3 regions of the Aeribacillus sp. FSL K6-8394 genome follow, and region 1 is predicted to be linked to each of the others. Evidence: riboswitches for the same ligand, from Rfam matches in the RefSeq annotation. Region 1 holds a riboswitch; each other region holds the start of a gene.

The links. A riboswitch is a leader RNA that binds a small molecule or an ion and turns the genes downstream of it on or off. The one in region 1 is predicted to bind thiamine pyrophosphate.
Region 2: another riboswitch for thiamine pyrophosphate. It lies ahead of thiT (energy-coupled thiamine transporter ThiT); the one in region 1 lies ahead of thiC (phosphomethylpyrimidine synthase ThiC).
Region 3: another riboswitch for thiamine pyrophosphate. It lies ahead of tenI (thiazole tautomerase TenI); the one in region 1 lies ahead of thiC (phosphomethylpyrimidine synthase ThiC).

The regions. Positions count from the first base shown of each region.
Region 1 is NZ_JBBPAA010000001.1:1,612,216-1,614,544, reverse strand. It holds partial or broken gene thiC (phosphomethylpyrimidine synthase ThiC) at 1-1,100, opposite strand, end outside; TPP riboswitch at 1,236-1,351, opposite strand; partial or broken gene NSR00_RS07620 (IS4 family transposase) at 1,549-2,329, opposite strand, start outside.
Region 2 is NZ_JBBPAA010000001.1:2,179,131-2,181,459, reverse strand. It holds gene menC (o-succinylbenzoate synthase) at 1-726, shown strand, start outside; partial or broken gene thiT (energy-coupled thiamine transporter ThiT) at 768-1,315, opposite strand; TPP riboswitch at 1,385-1,488, opposite strand; gene NSR00_RS10380 (DUF418 domain-containing protein) at 1,661-2,329, shown strand, end outside.
Region 3 is NZ_JBBPAA010000001.1:134,670-136,998, forward strand. It holds gene NSR00_RS00590 (monovalent cation:proton antiporter family protein) at 1-813, shown strand, start outside; TPP riboswitch at 868-976, shown strand; gene tenI (thiazole tautomerase TenI) at 1,100-1,714, shown strand; gene thiO (glycine oxidase ThiO) at 1,716-2,329, shown strand, end outside.

The DNA.
Region 1 (2,329 bases):
AGCGTTTTCAATTCGGCAAATTGCGCTTCATCATTGGCATCTCGAATAGATCCGGGACGCAAGCCGTCACCTAATGAAACGGCAATATCATATGTTTTTAAAATTTCGCAAATCTCTTCAAAATGAGTGTATAAAAAGTTTTCTTGATGATGCGCCATACACCACTGCGCCATGATCGAACCGCCGCGGGATACGATTCAGGTCGGCCGTTTGACGGTCAAAGGGATATAGCGAAGCAGCACGCCGGCATGTATAGTAAAATAATCGACCCCTTGTTCTGCTTGCTCAATTAATGTATCACGGTAAATTTCCCATGTTAACTCTTCAGCAACGCCATTTACTTTTTCGAGCGCTTGGTAAATCGGGACGGTTCCAACCGGCACGGGCGAGTTGCGGATGATAAATTCTCTTGTTGCATGAATATTTTTTCCTGTTGACAGGTCCATAATTGTGTCAGCGCCCCAGCGGATGGCCCAAAGCATCTTCTCAACTTCTTCTTCGATTGACGATGTTACAGCTGAATTGCCAATGTTGGCATTAATTTTTACATGAAAGTTCCGGCCGATGATCATCGGTTCACTTTCCGGGTGATTAATGTTGGACGGAATAATGGCCCTGCCGGCAGCGACTTCTTGACGAACGAATTCAGGATCCATGTTTTCACGAATCGCCACAAACTCCATCTCTGGGGTGATGATCCCCTTTTTTGCATAGTGCATTTGTGTAACGACAGCACCTTTTTTTGCTTTGAAAGGCTTTCGATGAAAAGGTGTGGCAATATTGTGATCTTCCCAATTGCGAAATCCATTATCTTCAGGCTTTACCTGGCGCCCATCATATTCTACAACATCATGACGGTCTAAAATCCACTGTTTGCGCACAGCCGGCAAACCTTTATGAATATCTGCCTGAAAATCAGGATCTGTATAGGGACCGCTCGTGTCATAAACCTTTACAGGTTCATTTTCAAACGTTCCCGCTTCCGTTTTCGTGGGAGTTAATTGAATTTCCCTCATCGGAACCCGAATATCGGGTCTTGACCCAGTCACATAAATTTTTTTGCTTGCTGGAAACTGCATGTTTTCGAAATAATGTTTCATTTTTCTCCTCCTCCATTTTTTTATCTGAAGATGTGCATAGAAAAATAGGAGGGGAGATGGGATGTGAAAAATAAAAACGGGTTCGCTTTAGCACGAACCCGATCAATTCAATATAGAAAAAGAAGGCAATACAAATACTCCCGCTACCTACTTCCCTACGCTGGCATCATCCAGATCAGGTTCAAAGGGTTGAAGAACTTCAGGCGCGTTCTTCTCTCAGTCCAGCTAATTGGACACCCCTAGTAGATGGTTATATATTTTTTTTAATAGTAACCAGTAGCGTTGCATAAAAAATAAAAACATTTTATGCAGAATTTTCTGAATAAAATATTTTATGATAAACGAAAAACAAGGCAGTAACCAACTAAAGGTGATCACTATCCATTTGGTAATAAATGTATTTGTTTTATTGTTACATGGCTACTGCGCTTCGCCGACTTTTTTCAACTCATTCCCGTTGAATTCGTTCCACCCACACGGTACTTGGTTTCCAAAGAAAAACGCGAAGCCAACGATAAATCTGGGTGAGAGAATGTTTCGATTTCATTTCAAGTTGAATAAGAATGAGTAAACAGTAAGAAATCAGAGCTAAGTAAACCTGATTTTCTACAGCTTCTGGACTCGTTCCATAAAGATGTTTGAGTGTTAAACGTTGCTTAATCCACTTAAAAAATAGTTCAATGGCCCATCGAGAACGATAGATATCACCAAGTTCTTCTGGATCTAGGTCGAATCGGTTCGTAATGATTCGAATTCGATTCCCGTCCGAATCGAATGTTTCGATTAATCGAAAGACATTTTCCGTTCGTTTTTGTGGTGTCCCAATGACCACCATCGAATCAGATAAAATAGAGGAATTGGATGGGACAGAGAACGATTCAAGAAATCGAACATAGGCATTCTTTTTCAGACGGGAGGCGAAAAAGAGGCCTTTATCACAGTAATAATCGAACTTTTCGTAGTCTACATAACCACGATCAAACACGTACATGGCATCTGTTTCGTCGATCAGTTGTTCCATTTGTGTTCGATCATTGTTCCCTGCTGGGGTCATGACCATTTTTTCCGGATAAACCGTATCTTCATTGACAAACACCAGTCGTAAATGAACCTTAATTCCCGACTTCGTTTTGCGAAACGTAGCCCATTGATATTTTTTCAGATTCAGTGAAATGGTCGTAGAATCCACGATTTTTAAGCCACTCACCTGACTGGAGGAATTCGTGGAC
Region 2 (2,329 bases), 570 kb from region 1:
AAAGAAGTTGAAGCTGGGGTGAGCATCGGTATTCAGCCAACAATAAAAGATTTAATCAGTCTTATTGAACAATATCAGGAGGAAGGATACAAGAGAGTAAAAATAAAGATTAAACCAGGTTGGGATATTGAAGTAGTTAAGGAAATACGGAAGCATTTTCCGAACTTGGATTTAATGGCTGATGCGAACAGTGCCTATACATTAAAAGATATAAATCATCTAAAACAATTGGATGAGTTTCAATTAATGATGATTGAGCAGCCTCTTGCGCACGATGATATTGTGGATCATAGCAAACTTCAAAAAGAATTGGACACACCGATCTGTTTAGATGAAAGTATTTGCTCCTTCGAAGATGCTCGAAAGGCTGTTGAACTTCGAAGCTGCAAAATTATGAATATAAAAATCGGCCGTGTTGGCGGTTTGACAGAAGCAAAAAAAATCCATGATTTTTGCAAAGAGCAAAATGTTCCAGTTTGGTGCGGAGGGATGCTTGAATCAGGGATTGGACGGGCCCATAATATATCCCTAGCGACACTTGAACAATTCACACTGCCAGGAGATATATCCAGTTCATCTAAGTATTGGGAAGAAGATATTATTGAACCGGAAATATCGGTTTATAATGGAAAAATTGCCTTGCCTGATAACCCGGGGATCGGTTTTCATGTAAGCCGTGAAAAATTAAAAAAATACACTGTTGAAACGAAAGTATTTACCCTATAAACAAAATCATCCTCTGCATGTTTTGCAGAGGATGATTTTGTTTATTTTACAACCAATCTTGGCGCTGCCATAATGAGAATAACAGTAACGACAGCGCATAATACAAACGCTCCTATCATCGTAATGCCGTTTACGATCAAAGAATAAACGACCGCTGACATTCCTTCTGGTGCATATTCTCCGAAGAAAAAGACACCGCTGATAAAATGCCAAAAATAACGTGCAAAAGCTCCGATGAAGACGCCAAAGATGATGAAAACAAGAGCAGAGCTTTTCTTTCCATCTTTCAGCTTATTTTGGATAGTTTTGCAGAAAAGACCGGCTAAACCGATAAAGGAAAATCGATGAAGCCTTGAACAGGCGTCAGGATGTATGCATCACCTAATACAATTTGCAATAATCCCCATAAAAAGCCGGAAATGAAGCCAATCTTTGCACCGGATCGAAACGATAATATGAGTACAGGCACCATGGCAATGGATATAGAAATGGCTGATGATAATTGAATGGAAGGGAGAAGATCAAGTATAACTGCCAATGCTGCAAAGATTGCTGCTTCTATTAATAGTAATAAGCGATTTTTTTCCAAAAATAAACCCCCCTGTATATTATTTGCTATCAACAAATATCCATAAGGGGGAAAAAGGCTGTATCATGGATCAGTATACTTCCACATCCCTACGCTAGCATTAACTAACAGGTTCAAAGGGTCTGGACGAAATATCCGTCCACTCTCAGCATATAGCTCCCCTTGTGGATCTGTTGATATTCGAATCTTATGTCTATCATAATAGACTATAAGAAAATTGTCATTCTTTTTTCGCTATATTCAAATAAATTTAAACACGATAAAGCTGAAATGCAGCCTTTGGACAAAAAATAATGAAAAAAGGGCGTTAACAATAAGAACTTTTTTCAGAATGGGGGTTTTGGTTTGAATCTTAATCGTGAGCGTTATGAAGTAGTGGATGTGGTGCGGGGGGCTGCGATATTTGGCATTTTACTTGTGAATATGGCGCATTTCAGCTATCCAGATGTATATTTATACCAAATAGGCAGCGAAAATTTTTTTACTGAAACATGGAGAACATGGGATTTTCTAACGAAAAATATTTTGGAAATATTTGTACAAATGAAGTTTATTACAATGTTCTCATTATTGTTCGGATTTGGAATCATCATCATGGAGGAACGGGCTTTAGGAAACGGCAGGAACTTTGTTTCTATATATATACGCAGACTGGTGGTGCTTTTTGTATTTGGACTAATTCATTCATTTTTCATCTGGGATGGAGACATTTTAATGGATTATGCTGTGCTGGGGTTTCTTCTCCTTTTTTTCCGGAAGTGTTCCTGGAAAACCCTTTTGGTATGGACTGTATGTTTATTTAGTTTATATTTGCTCCTTATTGGTTTGATGACGGCTGTATCCAATGGTGAGGATGCTTTAGTCCAAAAAAGAGAGCAGGCTGCCTTACTGGAAGAGGAGGCAAGAAACGCAATCCATTCATATCAAAACGGAAGTTTTACTGATATTTTCCATCAGCGTATTCATGATCGGCTTTTTTACATGTCTATGTCTGGCATGTGGCCTTTTCAACCG
Region 3 (2,329 bases), 1.5 Mb from region 1:
GCCACTTTATCATTAGTTATTGCGGCAGCTGAAATTGGACAGCGAATCGAACTGATTGATAAGCAAATGGCTGACGCATTAATAGTAGTTGCCGTGTTAACAAGCATTATCACGCCGATAGGATTTAAAAAATTATTCCCCAAAAAAATGGCGGTGCAGCCAAAAAAGAAAATTGCTTTTATTGGTGCAAATCAAATGACCCTTCCAGTCACAAGAGAATTGGATAAAAATTTGTATGAAGCAACCGTATATCATACACAGCAAGACAAAATCGAAAACGGGACTGCTCAATCGGTGTTTAAAATTGAAGAATTGAAAGACTATTCGATAGAATCATTGAATGAACACCACATAATGGAAGCTGATATAGTGGTAGTGGCTACTGGGGATGAAGAAAGAAATGCGGAAATTGCGACATATGCAAAAGAATGCGGCGTAGAACAGGTCATCGCCTCTATTTCTTCCCCGGAGTTGGATCAAATATTAAAAGAAAAGGGGATCAGCGTATTTTCCGTCATGCTGTCAACAAAAACGCTGCTCAGGGCTTTGATCGAATCGCCTGGCGTTATGCGGATCTTAACAAACCAAGACAACTCTCTTTATCAAATTAATATGAATAACCGAAAATATGATGGAATGAAGCTTCGATACTTTCCGTTTACAGGAGATTGTATCTTTGTCCGGATTTTTCGAGGTGAAGATTCCATTGTGCCTCACGGCGATACCGAATTGAAAAAAGGGGACCGCTTGATTGTAACGGGTTCCCGCAAATATGTAAATGAGTTAAAAGATGAGCTGGAATTTAGTAAATAATATTTGCAAACAAAACAAATTGTGATAGCATGAAATTAGTATGAAAATTTAATAAGCATCCACTAGGGGAGCCTTTGGAAAGGCTGAGATTAAAGTGTTGACTTTAAGACCCTTTGAACCTGATCTGGATGATGCCAGCGTAGGGAAGTGGGAATTTGAAACATATGTCTGATATTCCATTACCACTTTCCAGCAAGGAAGGTGGTTTTTTATTGTTTCCAGTCTCACCCTTGGACAGCTGCTTTCCAGTTTTGAACCTTGAAAGACGAGTGTGGGCGTCTTTCTCATGAAAGGAATGTACATGTTGGAGCTTCATGCCGTAACAGACGGAACAAAACCAGTCAACGAGCTAATACGCATAATTTTGTCCATATCAGATCATGTTGATTACGTTCATATACGAGAAAAAAATAAAAGACCATGTGAGATCATTCATCTTGTAGAACAGCTTTTGGCAAACGGGATAAGGAGAGAACAGCTTGTTATCAACGATCGGCTCGATGTTGCGCTCCTAACAGGCGTTCAAAATGTTCATCTTCCGGGAACCGGCCTGCCGGTAAAAAAAGTGAAAAGTGCTTTTCCGCAAATAAAAGCCGGAGTCAGCGTCCATTCATTAGAAGAAGCAGTAAAAGCAGAAAAAGACGGAGCAGACTATTGTTTCTTCGGAAACGTTTTTGAAACGAACAGTAAAAAAGGACTTCCGGCAAAGGGAACAGATTTGCTCGGAAAAATCGTTGGACACGTCAATATTCCCATTATCGCCATTGGTGGGATCACGCCTGATAATATGCAAAAAGTTTTAGAAAAAAAAGCAAGCGGTATTGCCGTTATGTCCTATATCTTTTCTTCCAAAGACCCAGAGAGCGCTGCCAAACTTTTCAGGAAAGGAGAAGCTTTTTAAAATGAACGTTTTTGATGTTGGAATCATCGGGGGAGGGGTCATCGGTCAAGGGATTGCCTATGAGCTTTCGAAAGCAGGGCTGAAAACCGCCGTGTTTGAAAGCGGCGAAATCGGAGGTAAAGCGACATCTGCTGCAGCCGGAATGCTGGGGGCCCATTCGGAAAATGAAAAAAGAGACATATTTTTTGAGTTATGCTTAGAGAGCCGAAATTTATACCCGAGCCTTGCAAACGAACTGTTGGAACAATCCGGTGTAGATATCGAGCTTGTGCAGGAAGGCATGTACCGGCTTGCATTTACTGAGGAAGAAGGCCGCTCCCTGCAATCGCTTGCAGATGAGGATGAGCTAGAATGGCATTCAAGGGAGAACGTACTGGCAAATGAGCCGCATGTTTCTAAAGACATTGCAGGAGCTCTTTGGCTTAAACATGACGGCCAAGTGAAAGGTTCATCTGTTTGCCGCGCATATGCGAAAGGCGCTAGAAAATATGGTGCATCTATTTTTGAACAATGTCCTGTTTTCGACGTGATTAAAGAGGGAAAAGCATACAAGCTTGTCACTTCCCAAGGAGTTTTGATATGTGGAAAAGTCGTCGTTTCAAGCGGAGTTTGGAG